3 regions of the Pseudoalteromonas sp. SR41-1 genome follow, and region 3 is predicted to be linked to each of the others. Evidence: predicted binding sites of a transcription regulator. Region 3 holds the regulator's gene; each other region holds the start of a gene.
The links. Region 3 encodes MetJ, which represses methionine synthesis genes. Its sites were predicted from a motif close to TAGACGTCTAGACGTCTA; they were not measured.
Positions count from the first base shown of each region.

Region 1: a site for MetJ is predicted at 8,919-8,936, ahead of metK (methionine adenosyltransferase). Genes of this name have one in related genera too.
Region 2: a site for MetJ is predicted at 7,229-7,246, ahead of metA (homoserine O-succinyltransferase). Genes of this name have one in related genera too.

Region 1 covers NZ_JACJEK010000017.1:54,766-65,894, reverse strand. The annotation lists gene H5118_RS15045 (tRNA (guanosine(46)-N(7))-methyltransferase TrmB) at 1-23, shown strand, start outside; gene H5118_RS15040 (GGDEF domain-containing protein) at 290-2,170, opposite strand; gene panP (pyridoxal-dependent aspartate 1-decarboxylase PanP) at 2,703-4,328, shown strand; gene serA (phosphoglycerate dehydrogenase) at 4,381-5,610, opposite strand; gene rpiA (ribose-5-phosphate isomerase RpiA) at 5,620-6,273, opposite strand; gene H5118_RS15020 (5-formyltetrahydrofolate cyclo-ligase) at 6,327-6,923, opposite strand; gene H5118_RS15015 (hypothetical protein) at 6,942-7,490, opposite strand; gene metK (methionine adenosyltransferase) at 7,666-8,817, opposite strand; gene tkt (transketolase) at 9,122-11,113, shown strand.
Region 2 covers NZ_JACJEK010000009.1:119,886-131,014, forward strand. The annotation lists gene H5118_RS09895 ((2Fe-2S)-binding protein) at 1-391, opposite strand, end outside; gene H5118_RS09900 (hypothetical protein) at 579-1,334, opposite strand; gene H5118_RS09905 (hypothetical protein) at 1,473-2,225, opposite strand; gene metH (methionine synthase) at 2,514-5,144, opposite strand; gene H5118_RS09915 (homocysteine S-methyltransferase family protein) at 5,154-6,227, opposite strand; gene metA (homoserine O-succinyltransferase) at 6,217-7,164, opposite strand; gene ettA (energy-dependent translational throttle protein EttA) at 7,387-9,060, shown strand; gene H5118_RS09930 (PilZ domain-containing protein) at 9,215-9,580, shown strand; gene H5118_RS09935 (histone deacetylase) at 9,634-10,542, shown strand; gene H5118_RS09940 (TlpA disulfide reductase family protein) at 10,605-11,108, shown strand; gene H5118_RS09945 (AraC family transcriptional regulator) at 11,110-11,129, opposite strand, start outside.
Region 3 covers NZ_JACJEK010000005.1:167,299-178,427, reverse strand. The annotation lists gene H5118_RS06000 (methyl-accepting chemotaxis protein) at 1-797, shown strand, start outside; gene H5118_RS05995 (gamma-butyrobetaine hydroxylase-like domain-containing protein) at 827-1,201, opposite strand; gene hslU (HslU--HslV peptidase ATPase subunit) at 1,264-2,592, opposite strand; gene hslV (ATP-dependent protease subunit HslV) at 2,604-3,122, opposite strand; gene H5118_RS05980 (SPOR domain-containing protein) at 3,202-3,729, opposite strand; gene priA (primosomal protein N') at 3,750-5,936, opposite strand; gene rpmE (50S ribosomal protein L31) at 6,167-6,382, shown strand; gene H5118_RS05965 (malic enzyme-like NAD(P)-binding protein) at 6,909-8,150, shown strand; gene metJ (met regulon transcriptional regulator MetJ) at 8,215-8,535, opposite strand; gene metB (cystathionine gamma-synthase) at 8,825-10,072, shown strand; gene metL (bifunctional aspartate kinase/homoserine dehydrogenase II) at 10,242-11,129, shown strand, end outside.

The DNA.
Region 1 (11,129 bases), on a different contig from region 3:
TAAACTTACCTAGGGCGTGTTGACCTTTCGTGATTGATTTTGCAGCAGCATGTTTGGTTTTTAGGCAAGGCGGAGCCTATGTAGTGTGGTTATTCCCCATAAATAGGCGATAACGCAGCATAAAGACCAAACATGTGCTGCCCTTTGGGTTCTTTCTAGGGACGATTAACTCTTTGTTGCTCAGTTTTTACTTAGCCCACTAGGTTACAAACCTCGCGCCGCGATTTAATCGCCCCTAGATTGAACAAATTTCAATCCACAAAGATCAACACGCCCTGGTTAAAGTAAGTCAAAGTGCTAATTCTTCTGTAACCGTATTAACATGTGGGACTGGGTGGGCAAAATAATTGCCTTGCATTAGTGTCACATTCGCCTTTTTAAGTGCGGTTACTATGGTTGTATTTTCTACCGATTCTGCCATTAATTGTAAACCAAGTTGATTAGCAAAGCTGGCTATATGCTCAATAAACAAGTAGATATCTTTGTCATTCACTATTTGCTTTATTAATGCGCCATCTAATTTAATACCATCTACTTCAAGCTTAAGTACGTTTGATATATTTGAATAACCACTACCAAAGTCATCAATAATAACCTTAACGCCTTTCGTTTTAACCATGCCAATAAATGCTTTTACTTCAGAGAAGTTGGCAATAGCTTGGGTTTCTAAAAGCTCTAATGTGATATTACCAGGATGCGGGTAGCGCTTAAGTTCGTCCGCAATAAACTCACTTAAATTAGGGTCGAGCATATCTTGTGCTGTTATATTTAAACTCCAGCAAATATCGGTTTTTCTAAAGCGACTAACACATTGTGAAAATATAGTACGGGTAAGTATTCCGTCCAGTCTTGAGCGGGTAACAACATTTAAAAATGCATCAGGTTTTAATACTTCCCCTTGCGCTGTTACCATTCGAGCTAAACATTCGTATTGAACGACCTTATTGGTATTTGTGTCAATAATGGGTTGAAAGTAAGGCACTATACGATTGTTATCAAACGCTTCTCGCACTTCTTTAGCCATTTCTACATTGTATTGATATTGCGTTTTTACATCGTGTAGCGCTTTTGAGTAGTTAACTACACTATGCCTGCCTTGTTTAGCTTGCAGCGCTGCTATATGAGCGTTTTCAAGTAGTAGCGATTTATTACCACTGGCAATACCTGCACATAGGGTTATGTAGATAAAAGGGTCAGTTAACACCGGTGTATTAAAGTTATATGTTTTTACGAGGTCGGTAAATTCGTCATTACTCATTTCCTTAGGCGCGAGTAATACTATTTTATTTGTTGCTAGTCTGTATATATGGCAATGCGTAGAGCTTCTAAGTTTAAAGTGAATAAGTAAGTTTTTCATTACCTTGTCACCCACTTCAGTGCCATAAAAACTGTTTATATCTTCTATTTCATTAACCCAAATAACGGCTAATTGCATGTGATGTGCATTACTTTTTTTAATAAAATACTCAAGTGCAATATGATTTGAAAAACCAGTACTTGAGTCAGTTGCTAAAGACCGTTTTAGTAAATAAATATATATGGCGGCAACGAGTATCGCGATAAAAAAGAAGAAGCTAGCCATTGCAGCAGCTTTTGATACGCTTTCTTTAAGTTTCTCGTTTAAGTCATAAATAGTGATATCGGCACCCGTTAAATAGGTATTGCCGTTGATTGGGTCAACGTAAGGAATAAAAATTGTTTTAAAGTGGCCCCACTGATCGCTCGATATTTCAAATACTGGCTCTGTTGAATAAAAAGCACTTATATTTGCATCGGTAGCTTCAGGGTAGAGATCTAAAAATTGAGTTACCTTGCCATTATTCTGATCGTCTTGCGTGTAGCTTGATGAGCTAAAAAGCACCTTACCGTCTTTTAAAATCATTGAATAGACATAAGCAATATCAAGTGCTTGAGCAAACTCAGAGAGTTGTTTACTTTTATCTTGATAGTAAGAAAAACTTATATTATCGCCTTGATTAACCGCACTTAAATAATCGTCACCTAAAATATGTTTAACGCTGGTGGCGGCATTAAGTAAGCGATTATCAACCGACTGCATTATTTCAGCACGCGTGGTTTGGTAAGTGTAGTAAACGTAGGTTAGCAAGCTTATTAAAAACAAGCTAAAGCCTGCCACTATCCAACTAACTTTGACTCTTCCTTCTGGCATATGTGTCCCTTTTTTGTTATCAAATTTATTATACCCAAAATAAGTAAATGCCCAATAAATAATTAGGTTTGGTAGAGTTTTAATTAGGGTCTGTTTATCTTTGCGGATTATAATTTGTTCAAACTAGGGGCGATTTAATCGCGGCGCGAGATTTGTAACCTAGTGGTCTAAGTAAAAACCGAGCAACAAAGAGTAAATAGACCCTAGGCAGAACCCTTTGGGCAGCGCCTGTTTGGCATTAATGCTACGTTATCGCCTATTTATGGGGAATAACCACACTACATAGGCGCTGCCTTGCCTAAATACCAAACAGGCTGCTGCAAATTTAACCTTGAAAGATAAATAGACCCTAAATTATCATTTTTTTGTCATCGCTTTGATTGCTTTTATAGGTTTAAACGAGACATTTTAGTTATATTGCAGTAAAGTTAGCGCAATTTTTAAAGAAACACGATTGCTCCAAATGTCCTAATAAGTAGGCGTTTTTGATGGGTAAGCGCGTGTTTTAGCTACACACACACTAGGTATTAAGATGGATCAAAAGCGTTGTGCCGTCGCCTCTAAAGAAAGCCTTAAGCGTATATTTACTGTACCTGAAGCGCCAGACTCAACTTTAAGCAAAATCGAGCTTGAAATTTCGAGTAATTTAGCAGGTTTTCTAAACGAAAATATAGCGGCAATTGAAAAACCATTACATGAAATAGAAAAAGATTTTCAATCGGCAGTGATCCCAGAAGATCCAACGTTTGTCTCTGCTTATGCCCAAGACATAATGGAGCAACTTGTTGCACATTCTGTGCATACAGCTGCGCCTAGTTTTATTGGTCACATGACCTCTGCCTTGCCGCACTTTTTATTACCGCTGTCAAAATTGATGGTAGGGCTAAATCAAAATCTAGTAAAAATAGAAACATCTAAAGCGTTTACGCCTCTTGAGCGTCAAGTGCTTGGGATGATGCATCATTTAGCTTATGGGCAAGAAGACTCATTTTATTCTAAATGGATGCACAGTGCTAAAACCTCATTAGGTGCATTTTGCTCTGGTGGTACGGTTGCTAATATTACTGCGCTTTGGATTGCGCGAAACCGCTTATTAAAACCTGATGGCGATTTTAGAGGCATTGGTGCACAAGGCTTAATTGCTGGTATGCTGCATTACGGTTATAAAGGTTTAGCAGTATTAATATCAGAACGCGGACATTACTCATTAGGTAAATCGGTTGATTTACTCGGCATTGGTCGCGATAACTTAATTGGTATTAAAACTTGTGAAAATAATAAAGTCGATGTAACAGCTATGCGTGAAAAAGCACGTGAGCTTGAAGCGCAAGGCATTAAAGTAATGGCGATTATTGGGGTCGCGGGGACAACCGAAACCGGTAATATTGACCCACTTGATGAAATGGCCGACTTAGCACAAGACATTAACTGCCATTTTCATGTAGATGCTGCATGGGGGGGAGCGACCCTTTTATCGAGTACGCACCGTCCTTTACTAAAAGGGATTGAGCGAGCAGATTCAATTACCATCGATGCACATAAACAAATGTATGTACCAATGGGAGCGGGTTTGGTTTTATTTAAAGACCCCGCTGCAACTGATGCAATAGAGCATCACGCTGAGTACATATTACGTAAAGGTTCAAAAGACTTAGGTAGCCACACGCTTGAAGGCAGCCGACCGGGTATGGCAATGTTAGTACACGCTTGCTTACGTGTTATTGGTCGTAAAGGTTACGAAATGCTGATTGATCGCAGCATCAAAAAAGCACATTACTTTGCTGATTTAATTAAGGCTGATGAAGACTTTGAGCTTATTTCGGAGCCTGAGTTGTGCTTATTAACGTATCGTTATGTACCTAAGCAAATTAAACAAGCAATAGCCGATGCAGATGCTGCAACTCGGTTAGATATTTTTGCTTCACTGAACCGTTTTACTGCCAGTATGCAAAAGCGTCAACGCGAGTCAGGTCGCTCATTTGTATCACGTACACGCTTAACGCCTTCTAAATACGACAATCAACCAACGGTTGTATTTAGAGTGGTTCTAGCTAACCCGCTTACCTCAGGCGCTATTTTAAAAGAGATATTAGCTGAGCAAAAAGAGTTGGCTGCAACAGATCCGGTATTCAAAAAATACTTGAGAAAGTATATGTAATCTAAATACAAAAAAGGGTCCATAAGGACCCTTTTTTAATATCAAAGAATGGTTAATGTAAAATACGTGCTCTAATTGTACCCTCAACAGCGCTCAGTTCTTTAAGTGCTACTTCAGATTGATCTGTATCAACATCAATAACTACATAACCAATAGATGCGTCTGTTTGTAGGTATTGCGCAGCAATATTAATACCGTGCTGTGCAAACGCTTGGTTAATTTGCGTTAGTACACCTGGGCGGTTGTGGTGTACGTGTAATAAACGGCTACGATTAGCAAGCTCAGGTAGCGATACTTCAGGGAAGTTAACCGCAGTAATAGTTGAGCCATTATCTGAATATTTAGCCAATTTACCCGCTACTTCAATACCAATGTTTTCTTGCGCTTCTTGTGTAGAACCACCAATGTGCGGCGTTAAAATAACATTGTCGAATTGGCGCAGTGGCGATACAAATTCTTCATCGTTAGATTTTGGCTCAGTAGGGAACACATCGATTGCTGCACCACTTAGTTTTTTCTCTGTAAGCGCTTCTGCAAGAGCATCAATATCAACAACAGTTCCGCGTGATGCATTGATCAAAATAGACCCCTGCTTCATAACTGCAAGTTCTGCTGTACCAATAAGGTTTTTAGTTTGCGGTGTTTCTGGTACATGTAAGCTAATAATATCAGAGCGTTGTAACAGCTGAGTAAGGTTATGAACTTGTGTTGCATTACCCAGTGATAACTTATCTTCGATATCGTAAAACTCCACGTTCATACCGATATTTTCAGCCATAATACCTAGCTGAGTACCAATGTGACCGTAGCCAATAATACCTAATGTTTTACCACGTGCTTCAAACGAACCATTTGCTGTTTTTAACCAGCCACCACGATGAGCCGCTGCATTACGCTCTGGAATACCACGTAATAAAAGTAGAATTTCGCCAAGTACAAGTTCAGCAACTGAACGAGTATTAGAAAATGGAGCGTTAAATACAGCAATACCACGTTCGCGTGCAGCATCTAAATCAACTTGGTTTGTACCAATACAAAAACAACCAATAGCAACTAGCTTTTCAGCTGAGTCTAATACGGCTTGGTTAATATGAGTACGAGAACGAAGTCCTACAAAGTGAACATCTTTAATGCGCTCTTTAAGCTCGTCCTCAGGTAAGGATGTTTTAACGTAGTCGATATTGCTGTAACCGTTACGTTTTAGCGTTTCAACAGCGCTTTGGTGAACACCTTCAAGCAAGAGAATTTTAATTTTGTCTTTTGCTAACGATACCTTACTCATAACCTCATCCTATTTAATTTGTGGCCCATTTTTGGTACCGATAATCACTTTATCAGCACCTCGCATCGCAAATAGGCCGTTGGTAACTACGCCAACAATTGAATTTATTTGTGTTTCAAGTTGTTTGGCATTGGTAATTTTTAAGTTAAATACATCTAATATAACGTTACCATTATCGGTAACTACGCCTTGGCGATAAACAGGGTCACCACCAAGTTTTAATAATTCTCGTGCAACGTAGCTGCGCGCCATTGGAATAACTTCCACCGGAAGCGGGAAGTCGCCCAATGTATCTACCAGCTTTGTGTCATCAACAATACACACAAACTGTTTTGCAACTGCAGCTACTATTTTTTCACGTGTTAGTGCTGCGCCGCCGCCTTTAATCATTTCGTTTTGAGCGTTTATTTCGTCAGCGCCGTCAACGTATACATCTAAAGCATCAACGTTATTAAGTTCAAACACTTCAATACCTAACGCTTCCAAACGTGCAGTTGACGCTTCTGAGCTTGATACAGCGCCTACAATAGTGTCCTTTACTGAGCCAAGGGCATCAATAAAGTGATTAACAGTAGAGCCTGTACCGACACCTACAATGGTGTTTTCTTTTACAAACTCGAGAGCTGCCCAAGCAGCTGCTTTTTTTAATTCGTCTTGTGTCATTGCTTTGTGCTCATGTATGTCAGAAATATGCGGTTAGTAACCAAAATTAAATGTTACCAACAGTATGTTTTATCTGGGGTGATAATGGTTTTAAGAGGTACGTCCCATGACTCGATTGGTAGAGCATCAACTTTTTGGCATTCATGTGCAAGGCCAATTAGTTGTGGTTTTTGCCAATTTTGTTCATGTAAACGTGCCAATGTCCGGTCGTAAAACCCACCTCCCATTCCTAGGCGATTACCTTGTTTATCAAATGCCACTAATGGCATAAGGAGGTAATCAAGCGCTGGTAATGGGCATATTTGAGAGCAGTTCAGCTTAGGCTCCAAGATACCATAGCGATTTGCCCTCATGGGTGAGTTTTTCTCATAGCGCTGAAATAGTAAATTAGCGCCATTGAATGGGTGTATTATAGGTAGATAAACAGCATGGTTTAAGTTCCATAATTCTTTAATTAACAATGAAGTGTCTAGTTCTCCGTCGTTACTTAAATAAATGGCAATATGCTTTGAATTCGTTGTGTTTTCGCTTTTTAAGTGTTGAATAAAATTCATTTTTAGCGATTGCGCAGCAATTATTTGCTGATTATTTGACAAGTTTTTACGGGTGTTACGAATTTCAGCTCTTATTTGTGCGCGTTCATTGCTCATTAAACTAATTAGCCATTTTTAAAAAGAGAATAAATCGGGAAAAATTAAAAAAACAGCAAGTACAACTAGCAAAATGGTGGCAGTTGCAATCAATGAATATAAAAGTAAGTTACTGCGTTTTTTAGGAGTAGCTAAATCCTCATCTAGCATTAGGTCGTCATTTTGCCATTCGTCTACACTTTCGTCTGGTGTATTTAATTGAGCTTCAGGAAGGCGTTGCTCTAGCTCATCTAGCTTTTCTTCAAGGCGTATTAAGCTGCTAGTGATGTAATCAAGTGCATCAAAAATACGTTCATCACGTTGGTTGTTATTTGCAGCTGCGGGGGAGCTATTTTGAATCGCATTTGAAACAGCTTGCAGCTTACTTTTAATACCTAGGCTTGCTAATAACTTAGTCTGTTTTAACGCTTTGTCTTTATCGCTTGGCGCAAACAGCGGCTTACCTTTAAAAAAAAGAGCTACTTTTTCATCTGACGTTTTTAATTTTGCAGCTAAGTTTGCGCACGCTGTTTTTATGTCAACGTTATCGGCAAGTCCTGCAAATATAACGCGAAAGTTATCGGCCATTTAACTATCCCTAAAGCTTTTATAATGAAATGAGTATATACCTAAAGTACAAAAGAATTCGAGGTTGATTTTATAGTTATTTTGTAGACGTACTACAAACAATGTAACTGATAAGTTTTAGATACAAAAACGGCCCTATTAAGGGCCGTTTTTAATTTACTTCAACACTTTTAGCTTAAAGGCCAGCAGCTGCACGAAGTGCATCAGCTTTATCTGTACGTTCCCAAGGGAATTCGTCACGACCAAAGTGGCCGTAAGCCGCTGTAGGAAGGTAGATAGGGCGCTCTAAATCAAGCATTTGAATTAAGCCGTAAGGGCGCAGGTCAAAGTGTTCACGAATAAGTTCGATTAAACGGCTTTCTTCTAACTTGCTTGTACCAAACGTTTCAACGCTGATAGATGTAGGCTCTGCAACACCGATTGCGTAAGAAACTTGTAATTCACATTTATCAGCAAGGCCAGCCGCAACTACGTTTTTAGCAACGTAACGTGCAGCGTATGCAGCTGAGCGGTCAACTTTTGATGGATCTTTACCAGAGAAAGCACCACCACCGTGACGAGCCATACCACCGTATGTATCAACGATGATTTTACGACCTGTTAAACCACAATCGCCCATTGGTCCGCCAATTACAAAGCGACCCGTTGGGTTAATGAAAAATTTAGTCGCGCTTGTAATAAGCTCTGCAGGAAGTACCGGCTTGATGATAGTCTCCATCACCGCTTCTACTAAATCTTTTTGCGAAATGTCTTCGCTGTGCTGAGTAGATAGTACTACTGCATCAATACCTACTGGCTTACCATTTTCGTATGCAAAAGTAACTTGAGATTTTGCATCTGGACGTAACCAGTTAAGCTCGCCGCTTTTACGTACTTGCGCTTGGCGCTGTACTAAACGGTGTGAGTAAGTAATTGGCGCAGGCATTAGTACTTCTGTTTCGTTACATGCGTAACCAAACATAAGACCTTGGTCGCCAGCACCTTGTTCTTCTGGGCTAGTACGGTCAACACCTTGGTTAATGTCAGGAGACTGTTTACCAATAGTGTTTAAAATTGCACATGAATCTGCATCGAAACCCATGTCTGAATGCGTGTAGCCAATTTCACGTACTGTTTTACGTGTAATTTCTTCAATATCAACCCATGCGCTAGTAGTGATTTCACCACCAACCATAACCATACCTGTTTTTACGTAAGTTTCGCACGCAACACGGGCATGAGAGTCTTGCTCTAGGATAGCATCAAGTACCGCATCAGAGATTTGATCGGCGATTTTATCCGGATGACCTTCAGAAACTGATTCAGAAGTAAATAAATGTTTTGCCATTGTAATTCTGCTCACAAATATTGCGCTTCACAAACGTCGGTATTAGCGCTAAAAAATTAAGGGGCGTATTTTATCGAAAACAAAACACCTTGCATAGTGTTTTTACGCCTAGACGTCTAAATAAAATTACTAATAACTTTTTGGTCTTAAAAAATATTCATAATGCCTCACTTTTATAGGGTTTTTAATTGCACACAGCCCCCACAATAAGTAAGAATGGTCGATATAAACAAACCCAAGTTACTTGGGTGCATAAACAAACACATAAATACCCGCGCAAATACACATAAAGGTAGGAGAATTCATGCCATCTCGCAAAGAACTTGCAAATGCTATTCGCGTCTTGTCAATGGACGCAGTACAAAAGGCCAAATCTGGTCACCCTGGAGCCCCTATGGGCATGGCTGATATCGCAGAAGTATTATGGCGCGATTATCTAAAACACAACCCAACAAATCCAGAGTGGGCTGACCGTGACAGATTTATTCTTTCAAACGGCCACGGTTCAATGCTTATCTATTCTCTATTGCATCTAAGTGGTTACGACTTACCACTGGACGAAATTAAAAACTTCCGTCAAATGCATTCTAAAACACCAGGTCATCCAGAATATGGTTACGCACCAGGAATCGAAACTACTACGGGTCCATTAGGTCAAGGGATCACAAATGCCGTAGGTATGGCAATTGCCGAAAAAGCACTTGCTGCACAGTTTAACCGCGAAGGTCACGATATTGTTGATCACTTTACCTATGCATTTATGGGCGATGGCTGCCTTATGGAAGGTATTTCTCATGAAGCTGGTTCACTTGCAGGCACATTAGGTCTGGGTAAACTTGTTGCATTTTGGGATGACAACGGCATTTCAATCGATGGTGAAGTAGAAGGTTGGTTTACAGATGACACGCCAGCTCGCTTTAAAGCATACGGTTGGCATGTAATTAGTGGTGTTGATGGCCACGACAGCGATGCTATAAGTGCTGCAATTGCAGAAGCTAAAAGTGTTACCGATAAACCATCACTAATTTGTTGTAAAACAATTATTGGTTACGGCTCACCTAATAAATCTGGTAGCCACGATTGTCACGGTGCACCACTAGGTGATGACGAAATTAAAGCGTCTCGCGAATTCTTAGGTTGGACTGGCGATGCGTTCGAAATTCCTGATGATATTTACGCACAATGGGATAGCAAAGAAAAAGGTCAGCAGCTTGAATCAAGCTGGGACGAAAAATTTGCAGCATACGCAAAAGCATACCCAGAGCTTGCAGCTGAATATAAGCGTCGTATTAATAACGAACTGCCTGGCGATTGGGCTGAAAAATCTCAAGCGTACATTGAGCAATTACAAGCAAACCCTGCAAACCCAGCGTCTCGTAAAGCATCGCAAAATGCATTAAACGCATTTGGTCCGTTATTACCAGAATTTATGGGTGGCTCAGCCGATTTAGCAGGCTCAAACTTAACAATTTGGGATGGCTCTAAAGGTTTAACACACGACGATGCAAGCGGTAACTACATTTACTACGGTGTACGTGAGTTTGGTATGTCGGCAATTATGAATGGTATTGCCCTTCATAAAGGCTTTATTCCTTACGGTGCTACGTTCTTAATGTTTGTTGAATATGCAAAAAATGCCGTACGTATGGCTGCATTAATGAAGCAACCAAGCATTTTTGTATACACGCACGATTCAATCGGTTTAGGTGAAGATGGTCCAACTCACCAACCAGTAGAGCAAATTGCAAGCATGCGTTTAACGCCTAACTTATACAACTGGCGCCCATGTGACCAAGTTGAGTCGGCAATTGCATGGCAACAAGCTATTGAGCGTAAAGACGGTCCTACATCGTTAATTTTTACTCGCCAAGGTCTTGAGCAACAAGCGCGTGACGCACAGCAATTAGCAGACGTTAAAAAGGGTGGTTACATCCTTAGCTGTGACGGCAATCCTGAAATTATTTTAATTGCAACGGGTTCTGAAGTGCAACTAGCACAAGATTCAGCAACTGAGCTACGCAGCCAAGGTAAAAAGGTACGTGTTGTATCTATGCCATGTACTGATGCCTTTGAAGATCAAAGCGCAGCATACAAAGAAAGCGTATTACCGGCATCTGTTACACGCCGCGTAGCAGTAGAAGCAGGTATTGCTGACTACTGGTACAAGTACGTAGGTCTAAATGGCGCAGTAGTAGGTATGACTACCTTTGGTGAGTCGGCGCCTGCTGGTGAGCTGTTTGAGCACTTTGGTTTTACTGTGGCAAACATTGTAAGCAAAGCAAACGAGCTTTTTTAATCGCTTTGATTAAATA
Region 2 (11,129 bases), on a different contig from region 3:
AAATATTTCCCGACATATTACTTACTATTTCATCGTCGGTAGGGGTTGGGTTTGCAGCTAATAAGCTTGCAGCTTGCATCATTTGGCCGCACTGGCAAAAACCACACTGCGGTACTTTATGCTCTATCCATGCTTGTTGCACGGGATGGTCGCCCTGCTCGCTTAGCCCTTCAATTGTAGTAATTGAACGCCCTGCTGCAGCCGCTACAGGTAATACACACGAGCGCTGAGCTACCCCATCAATATGCACGGTACACGCACCGCACTGTGCCATACCACAGCCAAATTTAGGCCCAGTTAAATTTAATTCATCTCGGAGATACCATAATACTGGCGTTGACGGATCGCCAGAAAACTCATGTTTATTACCATTAATGGTAAGCGTGATCATACTAAACTCCTTGGCAAAGCGCTTTACAGGAGGGTTCCTTGTTGCGCGAGAACTATTTTTAATTACTTACTATTTTATACTTACTACTTTTAGCCTACCACTTAGATCTGTTTTATAAAAATACTAATTATTAGAACGTTTTACTGTTAAAAACAGATCTACATTATCAAGCATACTAAAACATACATTAATGAGTGCTTATAACATCTTCAAATAGTAATCGCTCATCGTCTTTATAAACTTCAAGCCAACCTGGTGGTGATGTATCACAGCCAATAATGGTTACATGTAGTATGTAACTATAACGCCCATTTTTAAACGTATAATAGTGATTACCGCCAGTGCCACTAACCGTTACATCGCCGTTAAATAAAACCATATCAGGCTTGTCACTTGGCTTTTTATTAATACCCCACACTGCATAACGATAATTATGCTCGCCTAAATCATCAACACGAATATGGTAGTTAGCCGTTTTCCAATCGAGTACTGGTTTTTCAAAAGTATTAATACTTGCGTGCAAGGATTGTTTATCGTCTTCTATTAAACTTTTAGCAAGTGTCTGCTCTTTAGTATTTTGTGTAGTTACAGCAATAATTTTACCGTCGGTATCTACCCACATAACGCCGCTATTTAGCATAATGCCGCGCCAACCTACTTTCTCCCAATCAGTTTTAATGTTTGAACTGGCAATAACTGCCGCTAGCTCATCATTAAATACTTCATCAAAGCGGTTAATAAACTCGGCTTCATTTTTAATGTCAGGTATGGGATATAGTCGTTTTAGCGGGTAGCGAATAAGTGCTGCAATCGCAGTTTTATCATGCGCTTCAAAAGCAGCAATAACAGGTAAAACACTCTCGTGATACTTTTGCTCAAGCGCAAATATGTTCGATGTGAAAAGTAGAGATAGGCACAGTAGAATGCGGTTTAGATACTTCATTTATAGTCCTTTATTTAAAACTATCATAAATGGATTGCGTGGGGCTGGTGATATAAAATACTAAGTGAAGATATATAATTAGAAGAAAGTTCATAAAATATATTTTTACAAAGTTCCAGAAAACTATATATTTTTAAATTACAACTCAGGGTTTTCTAGCTTTTTTAATAAAGAGTTAAATACATTTTCTCGAATACCTTCTAAGTATTCAGACCATTCTTCATCATATTGAATATTAAAAATGAGATCATAATTATTTTTTTTGCTTATTTTATTTGATAAATCATTTAACTCTGAAGACCAGTTAGGATCAATTTTATCAAATCGCTTTCGATCAATAGTATCCATAAGCTTTTCAACATCATTTGCTAATTTATACAAATTTTCAAAATCTCCTTTTAATATTTTATGTTTATCCGGAGACAAAAATCTTAAACGTGTAACTAAGTTAGATAATTTATTATGAGAAATTGTAAATTTTTGATGGAACTCTAATGTCGACTTCAAAGAACTGCTCCATTTCTCCATTGCAATATCTTGCTTGTCTCTTGAAGAACTTCTTAATGATTCCAAGCAGCTTTTGGTTTCTAGTTGATACAAAGTACAATACATCCAACTGTGAAAATACTCTCCTTTTACACAACTCAGTATTTCAAACCTCTCATATGCCCCATCAACCCTTTTACGACTCCTGTACTCAATAATTGCGATAAATACGGCATAAATAGTACCGACACCCCCAACCCAACTACCTAAATCAGACCAAACATCATAATGTCGATTAGAGTGATAGAGTATTTCATAAACACCAATAAAAGTAACAGCAAGAGCAGAAAATGTGATTAATATAAATTTTTTCCTATTCCAAAAATCCTTAATTTTACCCCTCAAAACAGCTAATCCTTATTTTTAAAAAACTTACAAATTCTCTCGAAAATTAGGTAACTAAAAAATTATATTTAGATCCTAAACATAGTAGTTTCCAATTACTACAACTAGACCATTACTTTATAGGAACTCCTAACCGTTTACCTAATATTAATCCAGTTCAAGAAAAAAACTAATCACACTTGAATAGCCATATTATATGAATTCAATCGGTCGCCCTTGTGCAAGTTAATAAAAAAACGAGCCACATTGGACTCGTTTTAGTTTCAACTGATAGCTGACCGCTTCGCTCTACTCCGGATCATACCCCAAGTTAGGCGATAGCCACCTTTCAGCTTCTTCAAGCGTCATATTGGTTCGCTTAGCGTAGTCTTCTACCTGATCCTTTTGCACAGCGGCTACGGCGTAGTATTTAGCCTCAGGGTGTGAGAAGTACCAACCCGAAACAGCAGCACCTGGCCACATGGCGTACGAACTAGTTAGCTGCATACCAATGCGTTTTTCGGTATCGAGTAATTGCCAAATTTTCTTTTTCTCAGTGTGCTCTGGGCACGCTGGGTAACCTGGCGCAGGGCGAATACCTTGGTAGTTTTCGCGTATTAACTCATCGTTTGCTAGGTTTTCGTCTGGTGCAAACCCCCAATACTCTTTACGTACTTTTTCGTGCAGGTATTCTGCAAACGCTTCGGCGAGCCTGTCGGCTACGGCTTTAACCATTATTTTGTTGTAATCGTCTTGCTGTGCGTCAAACGCATTTGCTAAATCGTCTTCTTCTAGGCCGCCCGTTACTGCAAACGCGCCAAAGTAATCAGGCGTGCCTTTTGGTGCTATGTAGTCGGCTAGGCAATAATTAGCAAAGTCGGTTTTTTCGGTTTGCTGGCGTAAATGGCACGAAGTAGTTAATACTTCTTTGCGTGTTTCGTCGGTGTATATTTCTATGTCATCACCCACGCGGTTAGCCGGGAATAAACCAATTACACCAAGTGGTTGCAAACTGCCTGCTTTTTCAAGGTCGTCTAACATATCGTTAGCGTCTTTAAATAAGCTTTGCGCTTGCTCGCCTACTACTTCATCGTCCATTATGCGCGGGTATTTACCGGCAATTGACCACGTCATAAAGTATGGCGTCCAATCTATGTATTTACGCAAAGTCGCGATTGATACATTTTTAAACTCGGTCACGCCCAGCTTTTTAGGCACTGGTGGTGTGTAGTTATCCCAATCAAGCTTTGCAGCGTTATCGCGTGCGCGCTGGATAGTAACAGGCTTAGAGCGTGGTTTTTTACGCGCTTGTTGCTCGCGTACTTTTACATATTCAGCTTTAGTTTTAGCTAAAAAGTCAGGTTTAATGTCTTTTGATAATAAGTTTGAAACCACACCAACTGCACGGCTTGCGTTATTTACATACACAACGCCTTTATCATATTGCGGCTCAATTTTTACTGCGGTGTGCGCTTTAGAGGTAGTTGCACCACCAATGAGTAGCGGCAGTTCAAAACCACGGCGTTTCATTTCTTTTGCTACGTGTACCATTTCGTCAAGCGATGGGGTAATTAAGCCCGATAAACCAATAATATCGGCTTTTTCGTCGATGGCGGTTTGCAGTATTTTATCGGCAGGTACCATTACGCCTAAATCAATAACTTCATAGTTATTACACTGTAGTACCACGCCTACAATATTTTTACCTATGTCGTGTACGTCGCCTTTTACGGTCGCCATCACTATTTTACCATTGGTTGAGCCTTCTTCTTTTTCGGCTTCAATAAATGGGTCTAGGTAGGCTACGGCTCGTTTCATTACGCGCGCCGATTTAACCACTTGTGGTAAAAACATTTTACCTGCGCCAAATAAATCACCTACCACGTTCATGCCATCCATTAACGGCCCTTCAATTACGTGAATAGGTTTATCGGCAGCAGCGCGGCACTCTTCGGTATCTTCATCTATAAAGGTAGTAATGCCTTTTACAAGCGCGTGCTCAAGGCGTTTTTCAACAGGCCATGTGCGCCATTCTAAATCTTCTACTCGCTCGGCTTGTGCCATACCAGAGTATTTTGGTGCAAGCTCTACTAAACGCTCGCCTGCACCTGGGTCTGTGTTAAGTATTACGTCTTCAACGGCTTTACGAAGCTCTTCTGGGATGTCGTCGTAAACGGCGAGTTGCCCTGCATTTACGATCCCCATATCCATACCCGCTTTTATGGCGTGGTATAAAAATACCGAGTGAATAGCTTCACGTACTGGGTTATTACCTCTAAATGAAAAAGATACATTAGACACCCCGCCCGACACTTTACAGTGCGGTAAGTTTTGTTTAATGCGGCGTGTGCCTTCAATAAATTCTACTGCGTAGTTGTCGTGCTCTTCTATACCGGTGGCTACGGCAAATATATTAGGGTCGAATATAATATCTTCTGGTGGAAAACCAATGTCTTCTACTAATATTTTGTAGCTGCGGGCACATATTTCATATTTGCGGTCTGCTGTATCAGCTTGCCCGTCAGTATCAAACGCCATTACAACGGCAGCTGCACCAAAACGTTTTATTATTTTAGCTTGGCGAATAAACGGCTCTTCGCCCTCTTTTAGCGATATAGAGTTAACAATGGCCTTACCTTGAATACACTTTAGGCCTGCTTCTATTACTTCCCATTTAGAGGAGTCGACCATAATGGGTACGCGTGAAATATCAGGCTCTGAGGCTATTAAGTTTAAAAACTTAACCATCGCGGCTTTTGAGTCCAACATGGCTTCGTCCATGTTTATATCAATAACCTGTGCGCCATTTTCTACTTGTTCGCGGGCCACTGTTAGCGCGGCTTCAAAGTCTTCTTCCATGATTAAACGTTTAAACATGGCAGAACCGGTTACATTGGTACGTTCGCCGACATTAGTAAATACTGCTATTTGTTGGGTCATGTTGGCTCCTTAATTTAAGTTACAGGCTTCAAGGCCTGATAAACGCATGCGTACTTCAAGCTCTGGCAATTGGCGTGGTTTAACGCCCGCTAGACCTTTTGCAAAAGCACGAATATGCGCAGGCGTGGTGCCACAACATCCACCTACTATATTAATAAAGCCCGATTTACCCCAATCGATAATTTCGGCTGCCATTTCAGGCGCTTCTAAGTCGTATTCACCAAACTCATTAGGCAAGCCCGCATTAGGGTGTACCGATGTAAAGGTTTCGCACACGCGCGAAAGCTCTTCTACATATTGGCGCAGTAAATCAGGGCCAAGCGCGCAGTTTAAACCAATCGAAATAGGCTTAATATGGCGAATAGAGTTATAAAATGCTTCGGTTGTTTGCCCAGAAAGCGTACGGCCAGAAGCGTCAGTAATAGTGCCCGAGATCATAACTGGTAATGTGCGCCCTGCTTGTTCAAAGGCTTCTTCTACACCAAACGAGGCGGCTTTTGCATTAAGCGTGTCGAATATAGTTTCGATTAGTATTAAATCGGCGCCGCCTTCCATTAATGCAAGGGTAGACTCTACATACGCAGTAACTAGCTTATCAAAAGTAACGTTTCGGTAACCCGGATCGTTTACGTCTGGCGAAATTGAACACGTTTTAGATGTCGGCCCTAAAACACCGGCTACATAGCGCGGTTTTTCTGGCGTTTTAGCCGTAAATTCATCGCAAATTGCGCGTGCTAATTTAGCCGACTCTAGGTTTATTTCACGGCTTAGGTTTGCCATGTCGTAATCTTCCATCGAAATAGTGGTCGAGTTAAACGTGTTGGTTTCGATAATATCGGTGCCCGCTGATAAAAAACCACGATGAATATCAGTGATTAAGTCGGGCTTGGTTAGGCTTAATAAATCGTTATTACCTTTAATTAATACATGCCAGTCTTTAAAACGCTCTCCGCGATAGTCTTCTTCTTCTAGCTTATGATCTTGGATCATAGTGCCCATTGCGCCATCTAAAATTAAAATGCGTTCTTTTAATGCGGCACTTATTTCGGCTTGCTTATTATTTGTAGGCGCGTTATTCGGCATAGTTGTTAGTCCTCACGTCTTGGCTAACTAAATTAATATCATACGGTGTGGTTTGGTACACGTAGTAATTTAACCAGTTCGAAAAAAGTAAAAAAGCATGGCTTTGCCACGTTTTTGAAGGTTGTTTGGTTGCATCGTCATCCGGAAAGTAATTTTCGGGCTTTGGTGCATTAGGGCTTTTTTTACAATCGCGCTCGTATTCTGCTTTTAGCGAGTCGGCGTCGTACTCTGGGTGGCCGGTTATAAACACTTGGCTACCCGATTTATTTTTAAGTAAGTAAGCCCCTACTCGCTCAGAACCTGCCAGTACAACGAGTTCTTCACAGGCGTTTATTTTATTTATATCAATGTGGCCGTAGCGTGAGTGCGGTACCAAAAAGGTATCGTCGAATCCGCGAGTCAGTGCACCGTGATCAAAATAACACTGGTGAGTAAATACGCCACACAGTTTATCGTCTTTTAAATCGCGTTTTAAATTGTAACGGTGATATAACGCTGCATGCGCTGCCCAACACGAAAATAACGTAGAGGTAACGTGTTGCTCAGCCCAATCAATAATGACTTTTAGCTCATCCCAATACGCTACATCGTCGTATTCTAAATGCGCAAGTGGCGCACCGGTTACTATTAATGCATCGTAATTGTTGTCTTTAACCTCAGAAAAGTAACGGTAAAAGGTATCAAGGTGCTCTTCTGAGTTGCTGCTACTGCGGTGAGTGTCGAGGCGCAGTAGTTCTACGTTTACTTGCAAAGGCGAATTGGCAAGTAAGCGAATAAACTGAACTTCGGTTTCTACTTTATTAGGCATCAAGTTTAAAATAGCCAAACGCATTGGGCGTATTTCTTGCGTTTTTGCACGACTTTTTGGCATTACAAATACGTTTTCTTGACGTAAACGTGCAATTGCCGGCAACTCGTCTTTTACTGTAATTGGCATACTTTACTCCTGCTCATAAAAACCGAGGCTTAATTATGAACTGAAAGTAAAAAATATCAACCTCTAGATGTATAGATGTCCAAATGAAATTTATTCATGATTTTATACTTTACTTACAAGCATCCTTTGGTGCTTTAAAACCCGCCATTCGTTGACTGTTTCACCCGTCAGCCACTACAATACAACATTGAAATTTTTATTATTATTTGAAGGCTTTCCTCCATGGTTTTACCTGATAAATTTATATTCTCGATGAGTCGAGTATCTAAGGTTGTGCCACCTAAGCGCACTATCTTAAAAGATATTTCGTTGCACTTTTTTCCTGGCGCTAAAATTGGTGTGCTTGGTTTAAACGGTTCTGGTAAATCTACGTTACTGCGTATTATGGCCGGTGTTGACCAAGATTTTGAAGGTGATGCACATCCTCAGCCTGGTACTAAAATTGGTTATTTACCGCAAGAACCTGTTTTAGACGAAAGTAAAACAGTACGTGAAACTGTTGAAGAAGCTGTTGGCGAAGTTAAACATGCACTTAAACGTCTTGACGAAGTGTATAACGAATACGCCATGGAAGACGCTGACTTTGACGCACTTGCAAAAGAGCAAGGCGAGCTTGAAGCTGTTATTCAGGCGCACGATGGTCATAACATCGACAACGTTTTAGAACGCGCAGCTGATGCACTTCGCCTGCCAGAGTGGGATGCTAAAATTGAGCACCTTTCAGGTGGTGAGCGTCGCCGTGTTGCTATATGTCGATTATTACTTGAAAAACCAGACATGCTTATCCTTGATGAACCTACTAACCACTTGGATGCTGAGTCGGTTGCATGGTTAGAGCGCTTCTTACACGATTACGAAGGCACTGTTGTGGCTGTAACGCATGACCGTTACTTCCTTGATAATGTAGCTGGTTGGATATTAGAGCTTGACCGTGGTGAAGGTATTCCATGGGAAGGTAACTACTCTTCTTGGCTTGAACAAAAAGATGCGCGCTTACAGCAAGAACAAAAATCTGAAAAAGCACGTCAAAAATCAATTGCGCAAGAACTTGAATGGGTTCGTTCAAACCCTAAAGGTCGCCAAGCTAAGTCAAAAGCACGTATGGCTCAGTTTACTGAAATGCAGCAGTCTGATTACCAAAAACGTAACGAAACTAACGAGATGTTTATCCCACCTGGTCCGCGTTTAGGTGACCAAGTACTTGAAGTAACTAATCTTCGTAAGAGTTTTGGCGATCGAGTTTTAATTGATGACTTAAGCTTTAGCATGCCAAAAGGTGCCATTGTGGGCATTATTGGCGCGAATGGCGCAGGTAAATCAACGCTGTTTAAAATGATAAGCGGTGAGCAAACGCAAGACAGCGGTAACATCAGCGTTGGCGAAACAGTACACCTAGCTACTGTTGATCAGTTCCGCGACGGTATGGACGAAAGCAAAACTGTTTTCCAAGAAATATCAGACGGACAAGACGTACTGAAAATTGGTAACTTTGAGTTCCCAAGCCGAGCATATGTAAGTCGCTTTAACTTTAAAGGTAACGATCAGCAAAAGTTTGTTAAAGACCTATCAGGTGGTGAGCGTAACCGTTTACACCTTGCTAAGTTATTAAAAGCTGGCGGCAATGTGTTACTACTCGATGAGCCAACCAATGACTTGGACGTTGAAACACTACGTGCACTGGAGAACGCTATTTTAGAGTTCCCAGGTTGTGTAATGTGTATCTCGCATGACCGTTGGTTCCTTGACCGTATCGCTACACATATTTTAGATTACCGTGATGAAGGTCAAATTAACTTCTTTAATGGTAACTACACTGAATATGAAGAGTGGCTTAAAAAGACCCTAGGCGCTGAGGCAACTCAACCTAAACGTATTAAGTACAAAAAAATTGGCTAAAAATATTGGTTAATTTTATGTTTGTATAACTTAAGCCCTGCACTTTGCAGGGCTTTTTTATGTCACCAGCATTACAGGAGCACATCTTGCTAGCATGTAGAGAATTACCCGCTATGCTTAATTTATTATAAAAACAGTAAGGCTAAATTAGGTTATGCAAAATCGTCGACAGTTTTCTCGTGTGCTATTTTCAACTAACGCTCTGTTATGTTTTGATAGCCAACAGTATCCGTGTAAATTACTCGATCTATCGTTACATGGCGCGTTGGTTACTAATTGTGATGCATTTATTGGCAGCCACAATACGCAAGCAATACTGCGTTTTACATTACCTCAAAGCGATATAGAAATAAAAATGGAAGTAGTGATTTGCCATATTGAAGCCGATCATATTGGTTTAAAATGCCATCACATTGATATAGACAGTATTACTTATTTAAAGCGTTTAATAGAGCTAAACTTAGCCGATGATGAGCTACTGCATCGCGAATTAGCGTCACTTATTAATGACTCACAATAGACTCATTCTCTTAAGTTGATTACCATAGCGCAAACTTTATAAAGCTTGTAAATATGCGCTTAAATCCTCATTTGCCTTTGGTATACCATCCTAACTACTCGTTTAGCTTTGATCCTAAGCATCGCTTTGTAATGAGTAAATTTGCACATTTATATCAACATGTTGCAGAGCTTGGTTTAATCGGCAGTAACCTAGTTGAGCCAATATTAGGCACGCCAGAGCCCCTTGAGCTTGTGCATTGCGATAATTATATCCAAGATTTATGGCACAACCGCTTAGATGAAAAAGCAATGCGTCGCATTGGTCTACCTTGGTCAAAAGAGCTTATGGCACGTACATTTACAGCCCCTCAAGGAACGCTTCAAACAGCCCGCTTAGCACTTAAACACGGTATAGCGTGTCATCTTGCTGGTGGTACACATCACGCACATAATGACTTTGGTTCAGGTTTTTGTATGGTTAACGATTTGGCCTTTACCACGCAAACTTTAATTGAATCGGGTGAGGTAACTAACGTACTTATTTTTGATTTAGACGTGCACCAAGGTGATGGCACAGCTGCAATGTTACAGCATCAGCCCTATGCGTATACTTGCTCTATCCATTGTGAAAAAAACTTCCCCTTTAGAAAGTCCGCTAGCGATTTAGACATTGGCCTGGCAAATAATATGAAGGACGACGAATACCTTGCCATAGTTAACGAAACACTAAGTTATTTACTTAAAGAGCTAAACCCAAGCTTAGTACTTTACGATGCTGGCGTTGATATTTGGCAAGGTGATGGCTTGGGTAAGTTAGATATTAGCTGGGATGGCATAGCTAAACGTGACCATTTAGTGCTAAAACGCTGCCTTGAACACAATACACCTGTAGCTACTGTGATAGGTGGAGGTTACGATAGAGATCACCTACGCCTCGCTAAACGCCACGCTATTGTTGTTGAACAAGCTGCTGGCTTTTAGTTTGAAATGAAAATGTTAAATTATCGTTCTTGTTTAATATGTAAAATAAAAAAGAGCATATTATGAAACAGCTATTTATTACCATCACGCTAATTTTATTAAGCTTTACAGCTTACGCACAAGATACAAGCTCAGAAGCAACATATCCTAAATTGCCAACATTAAATTTACAAATGGCTGATGGGTCGCCACTCAATACTCAAGATTTATTAGGTCAACCTTACGTTTTACACTTTTGGGCAACATGGTGTCCGTACTGTAAAAAGCTGCAGCCAGCACTTCAAAAAATTGATGATATGGGATTAAAAGTTATTGCCGTGAGCTTTGAAGAAGATGACGATGCTACTCCCGCTAAAGCACTTAGCGAAAGAGGTTATACTTTTAAAACAGCTGTAAAAGCCGATGCAATAGCACAGCAATTAGGTATACGAGGCACACCTACTACATTATTTGTAAATAAAGAAGGCAATGTAATTTGGCTGACTAATACGTCAAACCCAGAAGATCCAAATCTTCATTTAAATGCACGAACATTGTTGCACTCCATAGAAATGGCAACTGAGTAACTTATTGCGCTTTTAACTGAT
Region 3 (11,129 bases):
CAGAGCATTTATCACAAAGTACCGCAGCAACAAGCTCTGGTATGCAAGAGCAACTACATGAAGCCGACATGGTTGCAACGGCAGCCACCGAAATGCAGGCGACGATTCAGGATATTTCACATAATACTGAGGCGGCTGCGAAAAAAGCAGAGTCAACAAATTTAAGTGCACAACAAGGGCGTAGTGAAGTAGATTCTACCGTTAAGCACATTAGGGCCCTATCTGATTCGCTGGGGAATGCATCAAATGTAGTGTCGCAACTTGAAAAAGATGGTGAAACAATTGGTTCAGTGCTTGATGTAATTCGAGGAATTGCAGATCAAACAAATTTACTTGCACTTAATGCGGCAATAGAAGCGGCCCGTGCTGGTGAGTATGGTCGTGGTTTTGCTGTTGTTGCAGATGAGGTTCGTTCATTAGCAAAGCGTACTCAAGAGTCTACAAGTGAGATTGAAGGTATTATAAGTACCTTACAGCAGCGTACTCAAGAAGTGGTGAGTATTATGCACAAATGTCGCTCTCAAGGTGATGAAAGTGCCTCGCAAGCAATTAAAGCAGGTGAGCTATTAGGTGCAATTACTGAAGATGTACAAACAATAATGGAAATGAGCTCTCAAATAGCAGTTGCTATTGATGAGCAAAGCCAAGTGGCATCAGAGGTTAATAAAAATGTAGTAAGAATTCGCGATATTGCACAAGACGCAACTGAACATGCTGCTAACAATGCGCAAACAAGTGAAGAGGTCTCTGAGCAGGCTCGCGTTCTGTTCACTGCAATTGATAAATTTAAGGTTTAATAACGCTTAATAGAACGGGCCTATAAAGTTTAAGGAACAAATTTTATAGGCACGCTATCTTTACTTTTTTCGTGTTCAGTTACCCGCGCTAAATATTCACTCCACAATGTATCTTGTTGCTGTTGTAGTTTTTCAAAGTAGCGCCAGCTAAATAGTCCGCTGTTATGGCCATCGTCAAAATCTAAACGAAGTGCGTAATGCCCAACAGGTACAATACTTTTTATTCCTACAGCTTGCTTATTAAGTACTAGCTTCATTGGGCCAGAGCCATGGCCCTGCACTTCAGCTGAAGGGGAGTGTACACGTAAAAACTCACAGCCAAATACAGCTTTACTGTCATCATCAAAGTAAACATCTAGATTTTTACTTACACTGTGGTAATGCACTTTTATTACGTGTTTCATTTAATATATCCCATTAAAAAGCCCCCAATCTGGAGGCTTTTAGTATAACGTTTATATTCGTTTTATAGAATAAAGCGGCTTAAGTCTTCATCTTCAACAAGTGCACCTAAGTGTTTTTCAACATAAGCGGCGTCGATTACTAATGACGAGCCTGCTTTTTCAGAAGCATCGTATGAAATTTCTTCCATCAATCTTTCCATTACAGTGTGTAGACGACGAGCACCGATGTTTTCGGTTTTCTCGTTAACTTGCCAAGCTGCTTTGGCAATACGCTCAATTGCATCGTCGCTAAACTCAATCGATACCTGCTCAGTTTTAAGCAGCTCTCGTTGTTGCTCGGTAAGCGATGCATGAGGCTCTGTAAGGATGCGTTTAAAGTCATCTGCAGTAAGTGCTTCAAGTTCTACTCGAATCGGTAAGCGGCCCTGTAGCTCTGGGATCATATCTGATGGCTTTGCCATCTGAAACGCACCAGAGGCAATAAACAGCATATGGTCAGTTTTAACCATTCCGTGCTTAGTATTTACAGTTGAACCTTCAATTAGCGGTAGTAAGTCGCGCTGAACACCTTCTCGGCTCACATCTGGACCTGAAGAATCGCCGCGCTTACAAATTTTGTCTATTTCATCAATAAACACAATACCGTTTTGCTCTACTGCAAAAATAGCTTGCTCTTTTAGCTCTTCAGGATTTACTAATTTAGCGGCTTCTTCTTCCGTTAATAGTTTGAAGGCTTCTTTGATTTTTAGTTTACGCTTAGTGCGCTTATCGCCGCCCATGTTTTGAAACATGCTTTGTAGCTGGTTGGTCATATCTTCCATACCAGGAGGCGCCATAATTTCTACGTTTGGTTGTGCTTGTGCTAAATCGATTTCAATTTCTTTATCATCTAGCTGACCTTCACGTAGCTTTTTACGGAACGTTTGGCGAGTTGATGAGTTATCATCACGCTGCGTTTCGCCGTATTGATCTTTCGCTGGTGGTAAAAGGGCATCTAAAATGCGCTCTTCTGCTGCTTCTTCGGCGCGATGTTTAAATTTCTTAGTCTGCTGTTCGCGAGTCATTTTAATTGATACATCGACTAAATCGCGGATGATAGTCTCAACTTCTTTACCAACATAGCCAACTTCAGTGAACTTAGTCGCTTCTACTTTAATAAAGGGTGCGTTAGCAAGTTTTGCTAATCGGCGGGCAATTTCTGTTTTACCTACACCGGTTGGACCAATCATTAAAATGTTTTTTGGTGTTACTTCGCTGCGTAAATCTTCTTTGAGTTGCATGCGGCGCCAGCGGTTACGAAGTGCGATAGCCACTGCTTTTTTTGCTTTAGCCTGACCTATAATGTGCTGATCTAGCTCGTGAACAATTTCTCTTGGGGTCATATCAGACATGATAGTTCCTATTATAATTCTTCGATTGTTTGGAAGTTATTAGTAAATACGCAGATGTTGCCTGCAATAGTTAAGCTTTTCTCTACTATTTCACGAGCGCTTAAATCTGTATTTTCTAAAAGGGCGGTTGCAGCTGATTGTGCAAAGTTACCACCACTGCCAATTGCAATTAGGTCGTTTTCAGGTTGAACCACATCGCCATTACCGGTAATAATTAAAGAGGCTGTTTCGTCTGCAACAGCGAGCAGCGCTTCGAGTTTTCGAAGTGCACGGTCGCTGCGCCAATCTTTAGCCATTTCTACTGCGGCTTTAGTCAGGTTTCCTTGGTGCATTTCTAATTTGCTTTCAAAGCGTTCGAAAAGAGTGAAGGCATCAGCAGTACCGCCGGCAAAACCAGCGATTACTTTGCCATTATAAAGACGTCGAACTTTACGGGCGTTGCCCTTCATTACTGTATTACCAAGAGACACTTGGCCATCGCCGCCAATTACAACCTTGTCGCCACGGCGTACACTTACGATAGTAGTCATGTTATTCCTCATCATCGAGCTGCAGAGGCAACTCGTAAAAAACGATTATGAAGAGGTTATATGGGTGAATGGTTTATTTTCAAGTCCAGCCCCAAATTCCGCAGCCGACTATTTTTACACGTTTAAGTTTGTTTTTATCACTTTCGGCTTGGCGTTTGGTTTTATATGGGCCTAAGCGCACTTTATACCAAGTACCATTGCTGCCTTCAGCCTGTTTTATTTCAGAAATGAGGCCTGCAAATGCTATTTTAGCTTTTAGCGATTCCGCTTGTGCGTGGGTTTTAAACGAACCACACTGCATAACGTAAGGACCTTTTTGCTCAAGTTCTTTCACTTCAACTTGAATCTCGTGGTTTCTAATTTCTTTAATAAACTCTGGTGTGCGTGGAATAACCACTTCTACTTTTGCGGGCGCAGTGGGGTTTGCTTGTTTTTCGACAAGTTTTGGATCTGCATTACTTTTTATAAACCATAATGTATAAGCAAAACCACCGACGAGTAAGATGGCTATGACAGCTAAAAGAATAGGAAATGGTTTTTTAGCGGGTGCGTTTTTTTTACTGTTTCTGCCTGCAGGCTTTTTGTTAATATAATCGTGCTGTGCCATGGTGTTATTTTGGCCTTAACCTAAATCATGTCTATAGGGTCTACGTCTAAGCTCCAGCGTACTTTTTGTGCAAGTTTACTTGAACTTAAATAATCAACCATTTGCGCAAGGTACTGATGTAATATGCGACGATCTTGCGCTTGAATATGTAATTGAAAACGATACATACCTGCGACTTTTTCAAGTGGAGCAGGGATCGGACCGAGCAATTGTATACCAGATACCCCATTCACAGGAACCAAATCCGTCAAAAAATCGACGACTAGCTTAATGCTGTGTCCTTGTGCACGGACAATAGCCATATTTGTAATGGGTGGTAAGTCTGCATCATCGCGTTCACTCAGTGCAAAGCGAGCAAAGTCTTGGTAACCATTATTAACTAAGTCTTGTAAAAGTGGGTGTTCTGGAAAGTGTGTTTGTAATAATACTTGGCCAGGCTCCCCTGAACGCCCAGCTCGCCCCGCGACTTGAGTAACTAACTGTGCTAAATGCTCTGTTGCCCTAAAGTCGCATGAGTATAAACCGCTATCTACGTCTAAAATTATAACAAGGCTTACATCTGCAAAGTGATGGCCTTTGGCAAGCATTTGTGTGCCTACTAAAATGCGTGCACCGCCTAGGTTTATTTCATCTAGTGCTTTTTCAAGGCTGCCTTTACGGCGAGTTGAATCGCGGTCTATGCGAGTAACGGGTGTATCTGGAAACTCGGTCGATAAAAACTCTTCAATTTGCTCTGTACCTTTGCCATTTGGAAATATTTGCGTGCTTCCACAATCAGGACATTGGTGAGGAACAGGGTATTGATCGCCACAGTGATGACAAATCATTTGCCCAATCGCTTTATGAAATGTGGCGCTGGTACTGCAGCGTTTACATTCACTTAGCCAGCCACATTCATGGCAAATAAGAGTGGGTGAAAAACCTCGACGATTCAAAAAAACCATAACCTGTTTACCGCGATTTAAGTGTTGGCGCATAGTTGCAAGGCTTGCATGTGCAATACCTGCTTGGTCGGGTTGGCCTTTCATATCGAGTAACTTAAATTGGTTGTCTGTCGCAGTTTGCGCGCGCTCGGTTAAACTTAGTAGCTGATATTTGTTATTAATTGCTTTGTGAAGTGTTTCAAGTGCGGGTGTAGCACTGCCTAATATAAGTGGTATTTTATGCTGAAAAGCTCTGTATGCGGCCAAATCACGAGCATGGTAACGAAGGGTATCTTGTTGCTTAAATGATGAATCGTGCTCTTCATCGACAACTATCATACCGAGTTTTAAAAATGGCAGAAAAATACTCGAACGTGTGCCTATAACTATTGCACAACTGCCTTTTTCGCAAAAACGCCATGTTTGCAATCGCTCGTTGTCGGTAAGGGCTGAATGCCAAAGCATAATGGGTGTATCAGGAAAGCGGCGACGAAAACGGTTTACAGTTTGTGGCGTTAAGCCTATTTCTGGCACTAATACTAATGCTTGCTCGCCACGTTTTAATACTTCTTCTAGGCACTGTAAATACACTTCTGTTTTACCACTGCCAGTTACGCCCTCTAATAAAAAGCTGCTAAATCCATTGCTTTGATTTATTGCTGTACAGGCAACCGCTTGTTCTTTATTAAGTACAGGTTTACTACCGACAGTTGGTGCAACGCTTTGCCATTGGTTATCGTGTTCAATAGTTTGCGTAATGAGTTCTTTATCTATTAGGCTATCTATTGTTTTTTTACTAAAGCCAAGAGCTTTTAATTCGGTTAACGATGATTTCCCCGATTGCGACAACTGCTTTAATAAATTGAGTTGTGTTTTGGCTTTTAATGACGGTACTTTTGAGCCTTTTTCTGTCAGAGCAACCATGTTAATACTGGTTTTATCTGGCGATTCACCTTGGCGAAGTGCACTCGGTAGCGCTATGTGAATAGTTTCGCCTAAGGGATAGCAATAATAGCGGGCAGTAAAGCTAAGGAGTTCTAAATGTTGGGCGCTTAAAATAGGGGTGTCGTCTATTACCTCTATAATATTCTTAATTTTATCTAAAGGGACGTCGGTACTGTTTTTAATACCCAGAACAACAGCTACTTTTTTTTGATTACCAAAAGGTACTAAAACCCGCATGCCCGGTAGTATGGGTGTTGATAAGCCACTGAGCTGCTCTTCTATTTTATAATCAAAGGTGCGTGGAAGCGGGACTTTAATAGCAACTTCAACAAAACTCATAACAACTCAACCCGTAAAATTAATGCTGTAATGTACTAAAAATACCGCTAAAAACCTACTAGCAATAGTACTTGAGAAAGAGATTGTTCACTTTTTTAGCGAAAAGATAAATAAATACTTGTGCAGGGGAAGGTTGTTGGATAAAATCCGCCACCAACAAATTTGTTTTAACGACGTATGGTGCCAGACTTCGGGTTTGGAGAGCGATGCGGCCTTAACTAGAGGTTCCTATGAAAGAAGGTATTCACCCTAAGTACGAAGTAATTTCTGCAACATGTTCATGCGGAAACAAATTCGAAACTAGCTCAACTCTTTGTAAAGACATTCACTTAGACGTATGTTCTGCGTGTCACCCGTTTTACACTGGTAAGCAAAAGATTTTAGACACTGGCGGCCGTGTTGATCGCTTCAACAAGCGCTTCGGTGCACTTAGCAGCAAGAAGTAATTATTGCTGTTTAGTTAAAAAAAGCACCTTAGGGTGCTTTTTTTGTGTCTAAAATTTACTACTTCTTATCTTATTTAGCTTGCTCGAGCTACATCACACCTTGCATAACTATTTCCTATTCTTATTCTGAGTATGCATAAACCTTTGCAGACAAATTGATAGATATTCTCTATATTTTAAATAGTACAAATTTTAACTAGGTTGATAAAAGTAGCTAACGTGGGCTTATCTGTTTTTAAAGTAGTGTAGTAGGCTGTTATTTTAAGTTTATGATGATACGTTAAACATACATTTTTTTAATATTTTAATAGACATAAACGCACCTCAAAACTTACTTTTTTGGTGAATTTTTATTTATCAAATGTTTATATAATCCTGCAAAGTTACTGAAAAACCTCTTAAAATTAAAGGATATAGCATATAACAGGATAGACCTGATATTGCTTGGAATTTAAAAATAATAAGGGTATCGTACCCCAAGACTCCACCTCTCACTTTAACTTAAATTGCAGGATACCATCGCGTTATGTCTGACTTTCGTGAACAAGCACTACATTATCACTCACATCCCGTACCTGGTAAAATTAGCATTGAGCTAACAAAACCAGCTGAAACAGTTCAAGACTTAGCCCTAGCTTATAGCCCAGGTGTCGCTGAGCCTGTACGTGAAATTGCCGCAGATCCTGCAAATGCATATAAATATACCGGTAAGGGTAACATGGTTGCGGTTATCACTAATGGTACTGCAATTTTGGGCTTGGGTAATTTAGGTCCTTTAGCGTCTAAACCAGTAATGGAAGGCAAGGCGTTATTGTTTAAACGTTTTGCAGGGCTTGATTCTATTGATATTGAAGTAAAGCACAAAACAACAGAAGACTTTATTAACACGGTTGCCAATATTGCTGACACATTCGGTGGTATTAACCTTGAAGATATTAAAGCACCAGAGTGTTTTGAAATTGAAAAAGCATTAATAGAGCGTTGTAGCATTCCTGTTTTTCATGATGATCAACACGGCACCGCTATTGTTACGGCTGCCGGCATGTTAAATGCACTAGAAGTACAAGGTAAATCAATTGAAGATGCAATAATTGTATGTTTAGGTGCAGGCGCTGCTGCAGTTGCGTGTATGGAACTGTTAATTAAGTGTGGTGCACTGCGTGAACACATTTATATGCTTGACCGCAAAGGTGTTATTCATACTCGTCGCGATGATTTAAATGAATATAAACAGCTTTTTGCTAACAATACCGATAAACGCACATTGCAAGATGTAATTGCAGATGCTGATGTGTTTGTTGGTGTTTCGGGTCCTAACTTGTTAGCTGCCGAAGATTTAAAACTAATGGCAGAAAAACCGGTCGTGTTTGCATGTTCAAACCCAGATCCAGAGATCGATCCTGCACTTGCTCACGGCGCACGCAACGATTTAATTATGGCAACAGGGCGCTCTGATTACCCTAACCAGGTTAACAATGTTTTATGTTTCCCGTTTATTTTCCGTGGTGCACTTGATGTACGTGCAAGCGCGATTAACGATGAAATGAAAATTGCTGCAGTTGAGGCTATTCGTAGTATTGCCAAAGAGCCTGTACCTGCAGAAGTTTTAAAAGCCGCAGGCGTAGATAAGCTAGAGTTTGGTGCGCAGTATATTATTCCAAAACCAATGGATCCGCGTTTACTACCGCGTATAGCTAAAGCTGTAGCACTTGCTGCGGTAGAGTCGGGTGTTGCGCAAATTGACTTGCCTGAAAACTATATGGCGTAATATATAACGCTTAAACAAAAAAACCTCAGCAATGCTGAGGTTTTTTGATTAAAAAGGTAACGATTTATTCTTCGTTTAAAATAGGCACTTCTAAACCCATTTCTTGCATTATCTTTTTAACTTCTTCTGGTACTTTTTCTGCGTTGTCTTTACGTAGGTCATCGTCATTTGGTAAAGGTTGGCCAGTAAATGCATGCAAAAACGCCTCACATAGCAATTCACTATTTGTTGCATGGCGAAGGTTGTTGATTTGACGACGCGTACGCTCATCCGTTAAAACTTTTAATACATTTAGCGGGATCGAAACGGTGATCTTTTTAACTTGCTCTGATTTTTTCCCGTGTTCTGCGTATGGGTGAATATACTCACCATTCCATTTAGCCATAAGATGTATCGTTGCCTCAGATTATTAATTTCTCACACGGTATAAAAAGCGTGTAAATATGCGTGAAATTCTATCGATTTAAAAAAGATAGTCAAATAATAGATACCAATCTATCTTAATAAGCCTATTTGGGATGTAAAAATAAGCTCACTTTTGTGAGCTAAAATGTGGTACTAGCAAACGCCTTTCCTAACTTTAGCCATCTAGAGCTTTAAAATACTTTGACTTATTAAAACGGATAACTTACTCTTTTAGACGTCTAAACATCCAAATTAATCAGGTGACGAATATGAGCGAAAAAAACAAAGCGACCATTGCTGTACGTAACGGCGTTGATGCTGATAAACATCATGGTGCAGTGGTGCCGCCAATTTATTTATCAACGACTTATTCGTTTGCCGACTTTGATACCAAGCGTGAGTATGATTATGGCCGCAGTGGTAACCCTAATCGTGATATTTTAGCAGAGACGCTTGCTAAGCTTGAAGGAGGCGCTCGCGGCATAATTACGGCCACTGGTATGGCAGCCGTGCATTTAGCTACTCAGCTACTTAACAGTGACGACACGTTAGTAATTCCACATGATTGTTATGGTGGTAGCTATCGTTTATTTACATCGTTACAAAAACGCGGACTATTGAAGCTTGAAGTATTAGATTTAACAAAAGAAGAAAGCCTTCAACAAATTTTAGCAATTAAACCTAAGCTTATTTGGATAGAGACTCCAAGTAACCCAGTACTTCGTTTAACCGATATTAAAGCGGTTACCGATGTTGCTAAGCAATGCGGTGCATTGGTTGCCGCAGATAACACGTTTTTGTCTCCTGCCTTACAAAACCCTATTAAGTTTGGTGTAGATATTGTGGTGCATTCAACTACTAAATATATTAACGGGCACTCAGATGTAGTGGGCGGCGCTGTTATTGCTGCAACACAAGAGCTTGGTGATGAGCTTGCTTGGTGGGCAAATAATATTGGTATTACGGGCGCTCCTTTTGATAGTTATTTAACGCTTCGTGGTCTACGTACTTTAAATGTGCGCTTAAGGCAGCACCAAGAAAATGCGCTAGCAATAGCTAAGTACCTTGAAAGTTCCAATTTTGTAAGCCAAGTTTACTATCCTGGACTTGAGTCGCATCCTCAACATGAACTTGCTAAAGCACAACAACTTGGCTTTGGTGGCATGGTTAGTTTTGATATTAAAGGCGATATAAACGACGCGGCAGCATTTTTAACTAGCCTTAAAACGTTTAGTTTAGCTGAGTCACTAGGTGGCGTAGAGAGCTTAATTTGTCACCCTGCAACTATGACGCACGCAGGTATGGAGGCAAAGGCACGTTTAGAAGCGGGTGTGGGCGATACGCTTATTCGTATTTCGGTTGGGATTGAAGATATACACGATTTAATAGCTGACTTTGAACGAGTATTTGAACTTGTAAAACCAGGGCAAAATAAAAATGTTGGCCGTGTAGGCAAAGGTGCTGGCACTTCTGGTGGAAACGTTAAATTAAGTGCAGCCCGTCCAGCGCTTTGGTAATTAATACCAATCCGCAATAATACCTAATCAATTTGAGGGATTAAACCGCACGATAACATCGTTAAAAATTCCTAATATAGAACAACTAAATAACGAAATTTTTGCCTTGTTATCGATACGGTTTTCTTACCTCAAAATAGACAACTTAATTAAGCGAATTGGTATAAATATGGTCAATTGTGTACATAAATTTGGTGGTTCAAGCTTAAGCTCTAGTGAGCGCTATCAAAGCGTAGCTAAAATAATTATTGGGCATACTCAGCCGGGCGACTGTGTTGTGGTGTCTGCTGCAGGTAAAACTACAGATACACTTGTGTCGTTGTGGCAAAGTTATCAGCTGCAAGACACGCAAGCTGTCGCTGATATTTTACTGCAGTTAAATAACCATCAAAGCGATTTAATTGAGCAGTTATTACAAGCTGATTTAAAGCGCTGCGCACTTAGAACACTAAATACCGAGCTTAGTAATATTGCAGAACTTGCTCAAGCTGAGCAGCTAAAAGAGGCTGCGTTACTTGCGCACGGAGAACTGTGGTCAGCACGTTTACTCGCTACTTATTTACAGCAGCTAAATATTGAGGCGTGTGCTCAAGATGCCCGTAGTCTTTTTACCTTAAACGATGGTGAATTAATGCATGCGCAAAATGCGCAGCAATGTCGACAGTCAATTTTACCTAATAAGATAAATATTGTTACTGGGTTTATTGCCGCCGATACGAAAGGTGAGACCGTAACACTTGGACGCAACGGTAGCGATTATAGTGCAACACTACTTGCAAATTACTGTGATGCTAAGCAGGTATGTATTTGGACCGATACACAGGGTGTGTTTAGCACTGATCCTCGAAAGGTAAAAAAGGCGATTAAGTACGGCAAAATTTGTCGCGGACAAGCTAACTTATTAGCTCGTTTGGGTAACCCTGTATTACATGCAAAAACACTATCGCCACTTAAAAACAGCGATATTAAGCTAGCTGTTCGTAGTAGTTTTGATGTGCAAGCAAGCCCAACAGATATAGTAAAAGAAGGTTCAGCAAAGAAAAAGCGCTTTATAACC